2 regions of the Priestia sp. YIM B13552 genome follow, and region 2 is predicted to be linked to the other one. Evidence: riboswitches for the same ligand, from Rfam matches in the RefSeq annotation. Region 2 holds a riboswitch; the other holds the start of a gene.

Region 1 (8,048 bases), on a different contig from region 2:
CATCGAGCATGAAGATCCAATCATGTCGATTGAAGAAGGATTTAAACGCGCGGTTACAAACTTACAAAGTGTATTAATTGAAGAAACTCCCTCACAAATGTGGTGGGCGTAAGCAAAAAGAAGCATCTCTAAAAAGAGGTGCTTCTTTTATTTTCGTTAATAAATCAATTCGTCTTTTGTTCACCTGAACTTCGATACAAACGGGTGATTGGTAACCCAAAAGCGCCAAGGGTAATCCTTCGCTTCACCAGAATTATCAATGCCAACGCGAGGTCCGGCGGAAATCTCTGAAGGAGTGAAGCCACGAGCAATATAAAGAGGAGGGCTGGTTAAATCATGACCGTACAAATCCATTGAAACCCCTAGTGCTTTTGTTAGTTTCCCAGGACCGTTTGTCCAATTTATTTCATTTTCCATCCCTCGACGTCTATTTTTCATCAAATTTTTTCCGCTAAATGGCTCAATAGCTCGAATGAGGACGCCTTCTGGACAATCGATGTCGCTGCTTACAACATTGAGTAGACAATGTGTATGCATTGTATGCGTATAGGCATGACCAGGAGGACCGAACATGACCTCCGTCCTTTTTGTGCGCCGGTTATTAAAACTATGAGCTGCTCGGTCGAAAGGCCCTTTGTAAGCCTCTGTTTCTACAATAAAACCAGAGGCAGTTCCTTCTGCCGTTTCGTGAACAAGAAGACATCCTAACAGCGACTGAGCTAATTCAAGTGTAGGCTGTTGATAAAATAAAAGAGGAAGTGGTTCAATCGCTAAAAGAGAACGCTTCATTTGCTGTAGTCCATCCTTTCAAAACAGAGTCATTCACGCTGTTATGCGCACCTTTTATTATGATGTTTTCTTTATTATTTTGCAAAGGAAGGCACTGATTAATACAGTAATCTTTCTTACCTCACTTTCAAGTATTTATCATGATTCAACTTACTCTATGAAATTATTTTATTTTAAAGAATGGTTTCGTTTTGCACGTATAGGGGGAATATTTTACTACAATGCTTCGCTTTTGCTGCTGGTATGATATACACAGTTCATCCATATTTTACATACTTTTAGTTTTAAAAAATAGTGATCCGTCTTTTCTTTATTTTCGTTCTACACATGAAAGCAAAATAAGAAGATTGAATTGTAGAAAGTTCTTTATAAATGGAAATAAAGAAAAAATATCCTTCAAAGAGTATTTAAGGGATTTTAGAACATATTAAAAATAAAATTTATACACTGTGAGGAATAGCTATGAACATCCACTTTGATACATTAATGAACTTATCAATTAAACATATTTTTGGGCCTGCATCTCAAACGATCAACCATTTGACATATCACTCAAAGCAGGTTTACGACGGATCAGTATTTTTTAGTATAAAAGGTGAAAATGAAGATGGACATCAATATATTAAAGAAGCTATAGCTAGAGGAGCCGTAGCAGTCTTTGGGACAAGCATTGAGGAGCTGCGTCTTTTGAGCACTCAGTATTCTCACTGTACGTTTTTAGCTGTTGATGACGTTCGCAAAGTAATGGCCTCTTTTTCTAAAATGTATTTTGATTATACGGATGAAAAAATTGAGACAATTGGCGTTACAGGTACAAATGGTAAAACAACCGTAGCAGCTTACGTAAGGTCGCTTTTAACTCTTTTAAAATTGCCGACAGGATCGATTGGCACGACCGGCATTTGGTCATCAAAGAAGAAGTTAGTTTATAAAAAAAGTACGCCTACAACACCTGAATCGGTAGACTTGCATAAAATTTTTTATGATTTGTATACACGAGGCGATGAAGCGGCAGTGATGGAAGTATCTTCAATTGCGATTGATCAGCAGCGAGTAGAAGATATTTATTTTGATGTCGCCATTCACACAAATCTTTCAGAAGAGCACTTAGAGTATCATAAAACGTTTGAGCACTATAAAAAATGCAAGATGAAATTATTTCAGCAGGCAAAACATGCCGTTATTAATATAGATGATCAGGACATGGGTAAAGACTTGAGCAGGCTATTTGAAGGACCTAAAGTCACGTATAGCTTATTAAATAATGCGGAGGCAACTCTGCAAGCAAAAAACATTACTGTCAAAGAAGGGGGCTCTTTCTTTGATTTACTTTATAAAGGACAGTCATACAAAGTAGCAGTGCCTGTATATGGCGATTACAACATTGCTAACGTGCTAGCGGCCATTGGTACAGCTCTTCATTTTGAATACCACATTGAAGATATTATTAGCGTGCTTCCTAAATTGGAAAGTCCAGAAGGACGCTTTCAAGTGATAGAAGGTCCTAATAACCAAAAAGTGATTTTAGACTATGCCCATACGCCTGTTGCCCTTACGCGTTTAGTAGAAGAAGTAAAAAAGATGGAGTATAACCAGCTCATTGTCATGATTGCAGGGATCGGCATTCGAGATTTTAATAAAATGCCTAAAATGGCGCGTGTCATTGAAGGAAAAACTGATGAAATTGTCGTAACTGTTGATCATCCAGGTCATCATGATCCGAACGTGATTGTAGATCAAGTAATGACAGGTTTTTCAAATCCAAGCGCAAGTAATATTCACCGTGCCCCTACTCGAACAGAAGGAGTATTAAAGTCGCTTTCTTTAGGAAAGCCGAATGATATTATTTTACTTACAAGCGGCTGTATTAACGGCGCTCAGCTTGTAAAAGGAAACGAAATTCCGCATTCAGATGAAGAAATTATTGCCTCTTATTATGCATCGTTAAGCAATATTTCCTAATACTCTTCTTCATTTATCGAACGAACGTGGAGAAATTGAAACAGCATACGAAAGAAGGTCTCTTACTATTTTTAGAGACCTTCTTTTTGCATCAAAACTATAGGCTGTTTTCTCGCTGTGTTTTTAGTTCTTCAATTTTTACATCATGTTCTTTAGCCAGCTTTTTAATAGCGGCATTGTAATCGCGTATCCCTTTTCGTGCCTCATCAAGCATAGCGTTTGCCTCAGCAATAAGGTTGCGGTCCTGCTTTTCTAAAGCGCTGACAATTTTAATGAAAGCATTATACTGGGTATTGGCAGCCTTTATATAGCCTTCATGAACCTTTCGAAGATCGTCGGTTTCTACATCGATGTTTTCGAGTTCGTCGACAAATTTACGATAGGTAGGAATGACTTCACTCGTCATCGTATCATACATCACTGCGTCACTTGTGTAGTTAGCGCCTGTAACAGAATCGTATGCGTCAATCGCTTCTTTTTCAAGCTGAGCGGCTTTTTTTAAATCTTGATTGTTATAGTCGATTAAATCATCTTGAACAGGATCACTAAAGCAGGCGGATAATAAAAACAAAAGAGGGACAAGACAAAATAAAACCTTCTTCAACGAATTTCACCTCCGTTTAACAATGTATGAAACATCTGCTTGGCAAAGTCGATTTTAATAACTGTGAAAAAGAAGGGAGTGTATAAAAGGATTTTTAAAGGTTGACAGTGAATTTATTCATAAGTAGGTTTGTAGTTGACCGCCCGTTAGTAGCAGGAAGGAAGAGAAAATGATTAAAATAAAAAGAGACCACTTAACGAACAATGAAGTTATTGAACTAGTAAGTTCTCACCTTCAAGGAATGAACTTACATTCACCTCCTGAAAGTATTCATGCTCTAAATATTGAAAGCTTAAAACACCGTGATATTACGTTTTGGAGCGTGTGGGAAGACAGACAGCTAGCAGGGTGCGGGGCTATAAAAGAGCTAGATGAGCATCACGGAGAAATTAAATCGATGCGAACAGCCGCGGCTCATTTGCGAAAAGGCATTGCTAGGGAGCTGCTGCAGTACATAATAAATGAAGCGAAAAAACGAGGATACCGACGCTTAAGCTTAGAAACAGGATCCGCTTCTGCTTTTGAACCGGCTAGAAAGCTATACGCCAGTTTTGGGTTTTACGAGTGCGAACCGTTTTCTACCTACAAAGAAGATCCATACAGTGTATTTATGACAAAGAAATTGAATGATTGATTAAAAGAGGCCGGAACAAAAGTATTTTAGTCAAAGAAGATCCGAACGATGAATCAAAATTTTTGATGAAGAATCCAACTCGTTCGGATTTTTTTATGGTGATGGTGAACGTAGGTTTCATATATGCAGTGGCTTCTAGCGGTTGATTTAGTTATGTCTCAACCTCTTTGTTTTTTGTTTTGTCATAATTCATATAAAAAGGTATAAACTAGATTTTTTCACTAGACAAAAAGGATTTTCCTATGTAGTATAGGTGTCAGATAATACAAAACGAATGTTCAGTATAAATAATAAATGTGCCGGGCGGTGGAAATAGCTTGAATAAAAAAAAGCTTCAAAGTGAACAAACCAAAAGAAAAGTGGCAGATGCCGCTAAAGCATTGTTTTCTCAAAAAGGCTATAAAGCTACATCTATTGAGGAAATTGTAGAAGCTACGGGAAGCAGTAAAGGGAATATTTATTATCACTTTAAAAGTAAAGAAGGGCTTTTTCTCTATTTAATAGACGAATGGGATCTCGAGTGGGAACGCAACTGGAAAGAAAGAGAGTCTCTTTACAAAACAACAAGAGATAAGCTTTTTGGAATTGCGGAGCAAATCATTTTAGATGATTTAAATCATCCTCTTACGAAAGCCGCCGATGAGTTTTTTAACAACGAGGAAAAGGGCAGCGACATCGAAGAGCGAATTGATGAGATGGTGAAACGACACGTGGAGTTTAACCGGGAGCTTTTGCAAAAAGGCATTGATGAAGGAGAGTTTTCTCCTAAAAATGCAGAACAGCTTGCAGTGATTTTAGAAGGGCTGTTTGTTGGAATGAGCCGCATGTCTCGAAAAACGAACACGGAAAATGCCCTGAAGCTTTACCATTCAGCAATCGATGTATTTTTAAACGGAATCATAGCAAGGTCTTCTTAAATAATCGGGGATGCTTATTGCGGTAATGAGTAATCCCTCATTATTTTGTATTTTTATAGACCGAACGTTCAGTATTTTTGTAATCAGGAGGTTTATATGTCATTATTGTTAAGAAATCGAGCGGCGATTTTGCTGCTCATGCTAAATATTTTTATTGTTTTTACAGGAATCGGTCTCGTTATTCCAATTATGCCAACATATATGACGGAGCTTCATATCAACGGCAGCGTGATGGGGCTTTTAGTAGCGGTGTTTTCACTGACTCAATTTTTGTTTTCACCTTTAGCGGGTCGGTTATCAGATTCGTTAGGGAGAAAGAAAATTATTGTAGCGGGAATGATTGTTTTTGCCTTGTCTGAATGGTTCTTTGGTTCAGTGAGTACACCTCTTTTATTATTTGTATCGAGAATGTTAGGCGGGGTTGGGGCCGCGCTCATTATGCCTGCTGTTATGGCCTATACAGCGGACGTGACGTCTGCTAAAGAACGCGCTAAAGGAATGGGCTATGTGACGGCGGCGATTACAACAGGATTTATTATTGGACCCGGTATCGGCGGCTTTTTAGCTGAATACGGCATGCGTGTACCATTTTATATGGCCGCAGTAGCAGGAGGCTTGGCTGCAGTGATTACGCTTCTTGTTTTGCCAGAGTCTCGTCCTGTACAAAATCATACTGTTTCAAACAATGAGAATCCAAAAGAAGAGCGGCTGCTACTGCAGCTTATGAATTCTTATAAAGAACCTTATTTTTTAAGTTTAATTATTGTTTTTGTGACATCGTTTGGATTATCCAATTATGAAACGATTTTTTCACTATTTGTTGATCATAAATTTAGCTTTACGCCAAAAGATATTGCGTTTGTTATTACGTTTGGCTCTATTGCGGGGGCTGTAGTGCAGGTTACGATTTTTGGGTGGATTTTAAATAAATTTGGTGAAAAAAGAGTGATTTCGTTTTGCTTGATGATGACGGGACTTTTTATTTTACTTACGCTATTTGTGCACACGTACTGGCTTATTATTGTTGTGACATTTATCGTTTTTTTAGCAACAGATATTTTACGTCCGGCAATCAGCACGCAAATGTCGATGATGGCACAAGACGACCAAGGATATGTAGCCGGACTAAATTCTGCTTATACAAGTCTTGGAAATATTATTGGCCCCGTTGTAGCAGGCTTTCTCTTTGATATAAACATTAATTATCCGTACGTATCAGCTGCACTTGTACTGCTTCTTTGTTTTCTTTTATCTTTAAGAGCAGGGAAGGACAGAAAAACAGCTGTGAGAAATCAAGCGGTTCAAGAGAAATAACCATAAGGAAAAATGATAGAATTCTTAGGGAATAGAAGACCTCCAGTAGCTTACTGGAGGTCTTTTGATTATTCTTTTAGGAATGGTGTAAGGTTTAAAGCGCCACTCAGCCTATAGAGAAGCTTTATTTTATCGGCAAAACAGTGAAATGGTTGCAAATAAAAAAGGTTAATAGTAAACTTTAAACGTAACAAGAATAGTATGGGAGCTTGCGCGGGGCAGGCTGAGAGTACAGGGACGCCTGTTGACCATTTGAACCTGTTGGATAATGCCAGCGCAGGGAATGTGAGTACATACCAAAGCACTTTGCGCATGCAAGGTGCTTTTTTGTCTTTTTTGCAGTGTTAAAACTAAATGAAAAGAGTGAAAAAACATGGATATTAGTAAAATTTCAGCTCAATTAGAGAAAGTAAGAGACATAAGTCCGCTTGTTCATAATATTACGAATGTTGTGGTAACCAACTTTACAGCAAATGGACTGCTTGCACTAGGAGCTTCACCTGTTATGGCTTATGCGAAAGAAGAAGTGGCTGACATGGCACGAATCGCCGGAGCGCTTGTCTTAAATATGGGTACACTGACGGCTCAAGAAGTAGAAGCGATGAGAATAGCAGGAAAATCAGCAAATGAAAATGGCGTGCCGGTTATTTTCGATCCTGTAGGAGCCGGAGCGACACCGTTTCGTACAGAAGTAGCACGTCAGCTTGTAGAAGAATTAAATATGGCAGTTATTCGTGGTAACGCTGCTGAAGTTGCGAATGTAGTAGGCGAGTCATGGCTCATTAAAGGCGTTGATTCATTAGAAGGGCAAGGAGACATCATTGAACTTGCTGAGAAAGCAGCGAACAAATTAGATACAGTGATTGTTATCACGGGTAAACAAGATGTAATCACAGATGGAAACAAAACGTATACAGTAGACAACGGTCACCCGTTATTTACGAAAGTGACGGGGACTGGATGTCTGCTGACATCAATTATAGGAGCTTTCGCTGCTGTAGAAAAAGAATATGTCGAGGCAAGCGTTGCTGCTTTAAGTTTTTACGGAGTGGCAGGTGAAATCGCCGCAGCGAAAAAAGGTGAAGAAGGGCCGGGAAGCTTTCAAATTGAGCTGTTAAACCAGCTTCATCTTTTATCTGGGCAGGATATTGAATCATATGCAAGAGTACATCAACGTTAAAAGGAGCCGGAAAATGACAAACAAAGAAATCAAAAAGCTGCTGCAAGTTTATTTTATAATGGGCAGCAATAACTGTACAAAAGATCCGAGAGCAGTGTTGAAAGAAGCAATTGAAGGCGGCGTTACTGTGTTTCAATTCCGTGAAAAAGGCGAGGGTGCCCTAACAGGAGAAGCGAAATATCAGCTGGCGAAGGAACTTCAGCAAATTTGTCAGCAGCACAGCGTTCCTTTTATTGTGAATGATGATCTTGACTTAGCGATCCGCTTACAAGCAGATGGCGTTCATATTGGACAAGAAGATGAAAAAGCTCATATTGTTCGAGAGAAAATAGGAAAAGGAATTGTAGGCGTCTCTGTTCATAATGTACAAGAGCTGCAGCAAGCGATAAAAGACGGGGCGGATTATGTAGGAATGGGACCTGTTTTTCCTACGTCTACAAAAAAAGACGCAAAAGCAGTGCAAGGTACAAAGTTAATTGAAGAAGTGCGAAACCAGAATATTGACTTTCCAATTGTAGGAATCGGCGGGATCACGCCTGAAAATGCCAAACAAGTAGTAGAAGCAGGTGCAGATGGCGTTTCTATTATTACCGCGATTAGCTTAGCAGCGTCTCCAAAAGAAAAAGCAGCTCAATTGAAAGAAGCGGT
Region 2 (8,048 bases):
ATTAAAAAGACGCAGCGAAAATTTTCCGCTGCGTCTTTTTGCATTTTTTACATATTATTCATTTTTTTTAGAAACAATGAATAATAACAAGAGACATCGAGGCAGGTGAGTGGCACTGTTAATTAAACGAAGGCCTAAGCGAACAAAAAGTCCTATCTCCCTTGAAGAAAAAGAGCCAAAAACAGAAATTGAACTTGGCACAAATGTAGAAGAAATTCTAAAAATGCTGGAAGAAAGGTTAGACTATACGAGTGATATAGGGCAAAGGTGGCTGAAATTTAATCATGAGCGTGCGCTTTTAGTCTATTTTGTGCCCCTTATGGATTCAATCAAGTTAAATGATCATGTTATCAAACCGTTATTAATAGAAAAAGAAGGGGAGATAAAAGAAGTCATTCAGGCTGCTTCCATTACTCCTACAAAAGATTTGGATGAAATGATTAGTTTAATGAGCCGAGGTGCTTCTGTTCTATTAATCGAGAATGATCCGTTGGTTTATGCAATTGATTCTACAAAAACAGCTACAAGAGAAGTGAACCAAGCGCTGAATGAGAAAATAATCAGGGGGTCTCAAGAAAGTTTTGTGGAGAGTTTAGATAAAAATTTGAACTTGATGAGACAAAGGTTTTTAGATGGAAGCCTTATTGTACGTTATATCGAAGTAGGCAGTATTTCACGCACGCGAGTAGCAGTTTTATATTTGAAAAATATAGCTAACGTAGAGATTTGTAACACGATCATTAATCGTATCCAACAAATTGAAGTGGATGGAGTGGATAGCGGGAGTATCATTGAAGAGGCTCTAGAAGATTCGCCCCTTTCACCATTTCCTCAGCTGTTGAACACAGAAAGGCCGGATCGGGTAATGGGCAATCTGTTAGAAGGAAGAATGGCAGTGCTAACAAATGGAAATAGCTCTGCGTTGATTGCTCCCGTTAATTTTTTCTCTTTTTATCAATCGCCTGAAGATTATAATACGCGTGCACTTTATGGCTCATTTTTCCGCCTTTTACGTATATTCAGCTTTTTTGTAGCTATGAGCTTACCTGCAATTTATATTGCAACAATTTCTTTTCATTATGAATTGATTCCTTTGGACTTAGTTTTTACAGTAAAAGGTTCTCTTGAGAACGTTCCGTTTCCTCCGATAGTAGAAGCGTTTATTATGGTTTTAATATTAGAGTTACTAAAAGAGGCTTCTCTTCGACTGCCTTCTTCAATTGCTCAAACGATTGGGGTGGTTGGAGGGTTAGTTATCGGCACGGCAATTGTTGAGGCGAGTTTAGTTTCAAATATGATGATTATTGTTATTGCTCTAACAGCCGTTTCTTCCTTTGTTGTGCCATCAAACGAAATGAGCACCACGCTGCGAATTTTAAGTTTTCCGATGATGATCGGAGCAGCAGTTTTTGGGTACTTGGGTATTGTTTTTGTATTAGTGCTCATTGTTATGCATTTAGTCATTTTAGAGTCCATTACGATGCCATATTTAATTCCTCTTGCTCCTTTTAGATTTTCAGGTTTAAAGGACGTTTTTATAAGGATGCATCAGATTTATCTAAATGAAAAGCCTGCTAATGCTAAGCCTCAAAAACGCAAGCGCCAAAAAGCGATAAGGAATTGGGATTCGAATGAATAAAAACAGTATTTCAGCCAGTCAGCTTTTCTTTACCATTTTACAAACTCAAATTGGAATTGGTATTTTAGGATTACCTTATAACTTATTTAAAACTGCCCATACGGACGGCTGGATTTCAATGTTAATTAGCGGCTGTATTATCCAAGTAATTACATTATTCCACTGGGGATTGACGCATCGGTTGCCCGGTCTAACTTTATATCAGATGACTAGCAAGCTGCTTGGTAAGTGGGGAGGTAATTTTTTAAATATAGGATATGTATTTTATTACATCATTGTTTCAAGTGTTATTACTGTTTTGTATGTAAACGTGTTAAAGCGTTGGCTTTATCATTTAACGCCAGCGTATGTTCTGGTCTTTTTATTAGTTGTGATTGCGCTGTATTTTGCAAAAGAGAATGTCCGCAATATAGGGCGTTTCTTTACAATTGTATCCGTATTTTTAATTATTTTAGTGCTGTTGATATCGAATGCTTATAAAGAGGCCGATGTCCGGTACCTGTTTCCGATTGGGCACAGCGGTATTCAAAATATCTTGCTGGCGTCAAAAGAGGGAAGTATCTCAATGCTAGGTTTTGAAGCCATTTTGATTTTAGCACCGTTTGTAAAGGCAAAATCCACTATGACATTAAAAATGGTCATGCTTAGTAATTGTATTGTTACCGTTCTATATGTATATATCATCATTGCTTGTTATTTATTTTTTAGCCCGGATGAAATCTTAATCGTACCAGAACCAGTTTTATACATTTTGAAGGCGACGCAAAACTCAGTTATTGAACGAATAGACTTGGTTTTTATTACCTTTTGGATTATTTCTGTTATTACGTCCCTTATTATGTACGTGTATATTTCAAGTGTAGGCATGCAGGAAATATTCAAAAAGAAAACTCACCGTCCGTTTGTTCCAATTGTATTGATATTCGTAACTGGTCTTTCCATTTATTTTTCAAAAACGGATAATCTTGTGGCAGCTTTGTCACAGGCAACTAACTATTTAATTTACGTATTCATTTTCTGTATTCCTATTTGTTTGTTAATTCTATCATGGATAAGAAAAGGAACAGTAAAAAATGAAGAATAAACTTATCAAGATCTTCAATGTATGTTTAGTTCTAAGTTTTTTAACAGGATGCTGGGATCAAAAAATGTTAAAAGATACGATGTTTTTGTCTACAGTGGCTTATGAAAAAAAGAAAGATAAGGTGATTTCTACTATTGCGATCCGTTCATATACGTCTAAAGAAGGGACATTAGTGAATAAAACCTATCATGTAGAAGGGGATTCACCTCGGGACGATCGTACAAAAATTAACCAGCAGGTTTCTGGAATTGTGATGTCTGCTAAAAAAAGAATAATTCTATTTGAAGATCGATTAGCTAAAGAAGGTATACTAGAATTATCAGACGTTTTATATCGTACACCGGAAAGTCCTTTGACGGCTAAGTATGTCATTGTCGAAGGAAAGCCAAGTACTATCGTTGAATTACAGCAAGTAGGAGAAGAGCTAATTGGAGAATATTTAGACGGAGTTGTTCATACCGCTGAAGCCAATTCTTTAGTACCAATTGAAACTCTTCAGTCACTTTGTACCGTGTTGTTTGATGAAGGAAAAGGGCTAGCTCTTCCTTATATGAAATTAAATACTGAAAATAAGACCGTTGATGTAATCGGTACAGCTTTGTTTAATGAAGATAAATTTGCGGGCATTACATTAAACCCTGAGGAATCCAAGGTGCTTCTTTTATTAGGAAATCAAAAAGATAAATATATGATTATGAGTCACAAAATTAACATACATGATAAAAAGTATGTAGTATCGTATGACGTGTCACATGCTAAAGCAAAGATGAACGTTAAGCCGGATGCGATTCACAGGGTAAAGGTGACCATACCGCTACGTGTAAAAGTAAGCATTAATGAATTCACTAAAAACGAAATGTCATCCTCTGCATTAACAAAAAATGTACAGGAAGAAATTGAAAAAGTTCTACAAAAGAAAGCAGAAAAAGTAGTTGGAAAGCTGCAAAAAGCTAACTGCGATTTTCTTGAAATAGGAAGAGAAGTAGCTGCCTATTACCCGAGTATATGGAAAAGGCTTAAATGGAGACAGGACTATAAAAATATCTTGATTAATCCGGAAGTACAAGTGGAAATTATCCATCGTGGAGTTATTAATTAAAAAAGTCATGCGAAAAGCATGGCTTTTTTTAAGTGAAAAAATTTTAGTTTACAAAATAATAAAAAGGGAATTGTATTTATTTATTGATGTGATAGGATAAAAAAGCATGTAAATGCATTCACGACGAATGAAAGCAGTGGACGGGTACATATAGATAATAATAAATGGTTTTGGGAGTCAAAGAAGGTGATGTTGAAGTGAATGTAAGCATCAGGTCAATCGTTAAAAAAGTCATGTTCATTCTATTTATTGCGTATACGGCAGTGGTCATTTATGCTACTCTCATACGGGAAAACGAACATGTTTACGGAAAAGCAATGAACTTGGATTTATTTAGCACGATCCGTCTGATGTGGGACAGCGGGAATATAATGCTCACTCTGACAAATATACTGGGGAATATCGTGATGTTTGCGCCGCTTGGAATGTTTATTCCTTTGTTTATGAAGTGGTTTGACGGTTTTATTCAAGTGTTTACGACGGGTTTCTTAATCAGTTTTCTGATTGAAATTTTACAGTACAAGCTAACGGAACGAGTATTTGATATTGATGATATCTTTTTGAATACGCTAGGTACATTTATAGGCTGGGTTATTATTAAAATACTATATTGGATTAAGAACATGCTGAAAGCACGTTTCAAAAAAAGATGAACTTGAGAAACGTAATGAAATTAATCCAATCTAAAGACGAACAAATGGGATAAATGAGCTAGTATGGATAGCTTGTTACATTGCGGTTGCTACATGCATGAAATCTACGTTCACCCTACCAATGAAAAAATCCGAGCGAGCTGGATTCTTAATCAAGAATTCAACTCGTTCGGATTTTTCTTCAACTAAAATACTTTTGGCTCAGCTTCTGCTTCTTGTTGATAGAAACACTTAATGCAGCGTCTTACGGAAGAATGTGAGGATTCAACGATAATGTGCTGACAATTTTGCTGAACAAATAATAACTTTCTTTCAAGCTGTTTAATTTGTTCTTTAAGCTGTTCTACTTCATTATTGATAGATATTTGAACCACTGTTAACAAACTCTTTAGCTTTTTCTTTCATTCCTTCTTTTCTTACTTCATTTACATCTTTTTCATTTTCTTGAGCCATGTTACGAATATCTTGAGAAATACGCATCGAACAGAATTTAGGTCCACACATTGAACAGAAATGGGCTGTTTTAGCACCTTCAGCGGGAAGTGTTTCATCGTGATATTCTTTTGCGCGCTCTGGATCTAGTGAAAGGTTAAATTGATCATTCCATCTAAATTCAAATCTTGCTTTAGACAGCGCGTTATCGCGTTTTTGTGCTCCTGGATGGCCTTTTGCTAGGTCCGCGGCATGCGCAGCAATTTTATAGGTGATAACGCCTTCTCGAACGTCTTCTTTATTCGGCAGACCTAAATGTTCTTTTGGCGTTACGTAGCAAAGCATAGCTGTCCCAAACCAGCCAATCATTGCAGCCCCAATACCTGATGTAATATGGTCATAGCCTGGAGCGATGTCGGTTGTAAGCGGTCCAAGAGTATAGAAGGGAGCTTCTTGGCATATTTCCATTTGTTTATCTACGTTTTCTTTGATGAGGTGCATAGGAACATGTCCAGGACCTTCAATCATAACTTGAACATCGTGTTTCCAAGCAATTTTAGTTAATTCACCAAGTGTTTCTAATTCACCGAACTGTGCCTCATCATTAGCATCTGCAATGGAACCAGGACGTAGTCCATCGCCAAGTGAAATAGAAATATCGTATGCTTTACAGATTTCACAGATTTCTTCAAAGCGAGTATATAAAAAGTTCTCTTCATGATGAGCTAAACACCACTGCGCCAAGATGGATCCTCCGCGTGAAACAATACCTGTCGTACGTTTCGCTGTCAGAGGAATATAGCGTAAAAGAACACCTGCGTGAATAGTAAAGTAATCAACACCTTGTTCAGCTTGTTCAATTAATGTATCGCGATATGCTTCCCACGTTAGATCTTCTGCTACGCCTTTTACTTTTTCAAGCGCTTGGTAAATAGGAACGGTCCCTACAGGAACAGGCGAGTTGCGGATAATCCATTCGCGCGTTGTGTGGATATCCTTTCCTGTTGATAAATCCATAATTGTATCGGCTCCCCAACGCGTTGCCCATGTCATTTTTTCTACTTCATCTTCAATAGCTGAACGAATAGCTGAATTTCCGATATTAGCATTGATTTTCACGTGGAATTTGCGGCCGATAATCATCGGTTCGCTCTCAGGGTGATTGATATTATTAGGAATAATGGCACGTCCTCTTGCTACTTCTTCACGCACGACTTCAGGATCCATCTGTTCACGAATAGCGATAAATTCCATTTCGGGCGTGATGATTCCTTTTTTCGCATAGTGCATTTGCGTTACATTTTGATTTTTTTTCGCGCGCAACGGTAAACGATTAGTGATAAAGCGCTCGTACTGATCTCTTGGATCACCATCATAATAACCGTTATCCTGTGGCTGAACCGTACGGCCTTGATATGTTTCTACATCGTTTCGTTCTGCAATCCACTTTTCGCGCAGAGCCGGTAATCCTTTTTGTAAATTAATTTCATAACAGGGATCTGTATAAACACCGCTCGTGTCGTATACACGTACGGGACTATTTTCTTCTTCCCCAAAAGATCCTGTAGTAGGAGACTGATGAATTTCACGCATAGGCACTTTAAGGTCTTCTCTGGATCCTTGGACATATACTTTGTGACTGTTTGGAAAAGGCTTTTTCATAGAAACTGATACATTTTGTTTTGACATTACATATTCCTCCGGTTTCGCATAAAGTGTAGCTATACCGAACCATAAAAAAATCGGGTTCTGTGATAGACAGAACCCGATGGAATAGGCGAAAAAAGAATAAACATATACTATTCTTTTCAAGACTACTTCCCTCCGCTGGTATAACCCAAATCAGGTTCAAAGGGTTAAAGAGTTTTATTGCACTCTTCTCTCAGTCTGAGCTATCAGACACCCCTAGTAGAAATAACATTCAAATTATTCAATTTACGGCTTAAGTTTACCATCATTCGGTAAAAAATCAACCCTTAAATAAAAAAAGCTAGACAATTAACGTTGTCTAGCGGCATCGATTGCAATCACAATAGCTGTAATAATGTGCATGATAAACCCTAAAAATGGAATCCAAGCAACCAGTGAAGTAACAATCCCTAGTATGTTTCCATACGCAGATAACCCTCGTCTATTAGCTAAAATGAGCGTGATAGCATGAAGAATAAATCCAATAAAAAGAGGAGTATAACTAAAGCCCATAACAATCCCGGCGCCAATTAAAGGAATTCCCAGCAAGGCTTCATACCCAGCAGTGACCCATTTCATTGTACGTACATTTCCATTCATAGTAAAAAGCCTCCTAAAAAAGATACTACTATATACGAGAAAAGCAAGAAAAAAGTTTCAAATTACTTAGGGGATATGTCGTATAAGCAAGCATTAGTTGATTAAAATGATAGGTGACAGTAAAGGAGATGGAAAAAACATAATGATTTAGTCATTTTTTCACACTAAAGAAAAATAGTCTAGATGATTCATTTTTAGCTAAGGGGCCGGAATTTATACCGAACATAGTGACTACTTTCTAAAGTAAATAAAAGCTGATATCGTGTTTTTTGATTATAGCATGTAAGGTTTTTATTACAAATTATTAAAGATTCTTATCTTTTTGCAAATACACATTGTATTTCATAGTTTTAACAATTATGATAAAAAAGCAAGTGTCAAATTAGGAAAATAGTTGAGCATGTAAAACGAAGCGATAAGCTTATTAATTTGAAAGAAAGGCAAGGTACATAGCTTTATGTGGGAAATTATTGTAGCAATCATTTTAGGGATTGTAGAAGGTTTAACAGAGTTTGCTCCTGTTTCGTCAACTGGGCATATGATTATTGTGGATGACCTATGGTTGAATTCCAAAGAATTATTTTCATCTCCAGTAGCTAATACATTTAAAATTGTTATTCAGCTAGGGTCGATCTTAGCAGTAGTAGTTATTTTTAAAGATCGTTTCATTAATTTATTAGGATTGGGAAAAAAGCCAGCTGCTCCAATTGGACCGACAAATCGCTTGAATTTAATGCAGGTAATTGTTGGTTTGTTACCCGCAGGAGTGTTAGGACTTTTGTTTGATGATTACATTGATGAACATTTGTTTTCTTTAAATACGGTGCTAATTGGCTTAGTAGTCGGAGCTGT

Evidence for each region. Region 2 has a riboswitch for thiamine pyrophosphate ahead of thiC (phosphomethylpyrimidine synthase ThiC). Riboswitches for the same ligand answer to the same signal wherever they lie in the genome.
Region 1: linked by a shared signal. The riboswitch ahead of thiM (hydroxyethylthiazole kinase) and the one ahead of thiC (phosphomethylpyrimidine synthase ThiC) in region 2 are both predicted to bind thiamine pyrophosphate.

What each region holds. Positions count from the first base shown of each region.
Region 1 covers NZ_JBHZOU010000003.1:657,842-665,889, reverse strand. The annotation lists gene ACFX40_RS15510 (sugar phosphate isomerase/epimerase family protein) at 1-112, shown strand, start outside; gene ACFX40_RS15505 (DNA-3-methyladenine glycosylase) at 181-789, opposite strand; gene ACFX40_RS15500 (UDP-N-acetylmuramoyl-L-alanyl-D-glutamate--2,6-diaminopimelate ligase) at 1,252-2,751, shown strand; gene ACFX40_RS15495 (hypothetical protein) at 2,849-3,355, opposite strand; gene ACFX40_RS15490 (GNAT family N-acetyltransferase) at 3,525-3,989, shown strand; gene ACFX40_RS15485 (TetR/AcrR family transcriptional regulator) at 4,307-4,906, shown strand; gene ACFX40_RS15480 (MFS transporter) at 5,003-6,220, shown strand; TPP riboswitch at 6,412-6,520, shown strand; gene thiM (hydroxyethylthiazole kinase) at 6,594-7,400, shown strand; gene thiE (thiamine phosphate synthase) at 7,414-8,048, shown strand, end outside.
Region 2 covers NZ_JBHZOU010000016.1:10,301-18,348, forward strand. The annotation lists gene ACFX40_RS27070 (cation diffusion facilitator family transporter) at 1-5, shown strand, start outside; gene ACFX40_RS27075 (spore germination protein) at 110-1,639, shown strand; gene ACFX40_RS27080 (GerAB/ArcD/ProY family transporter) at 1,632-2,723, shown strand; gene ACFX40_RS27085 (Ger(x)C family spore germination protein) at 2,713-3,822, shown strand; gene ACFX40_RS27090 (VanZ family protein) at 4,020-4,475, shown strand; gene ACFX40_RS27095 (hypothetical protein) at 4,661-4,849, opposite strand; gene thiC (phosphomethylpyrimidine synthase ThiC) at 4,827-6,596, opposite strand; TPP riboswitch at 6,710-6,824, opposite strand; gene ACFX40_RS27105 (hypothetical protein) at 6,906-7,196, opposite strand; gene ACFX40_RS27110 (undecaprenyl-diphosphate phosphatase) at 7,654-8,048, shown strand, end outside.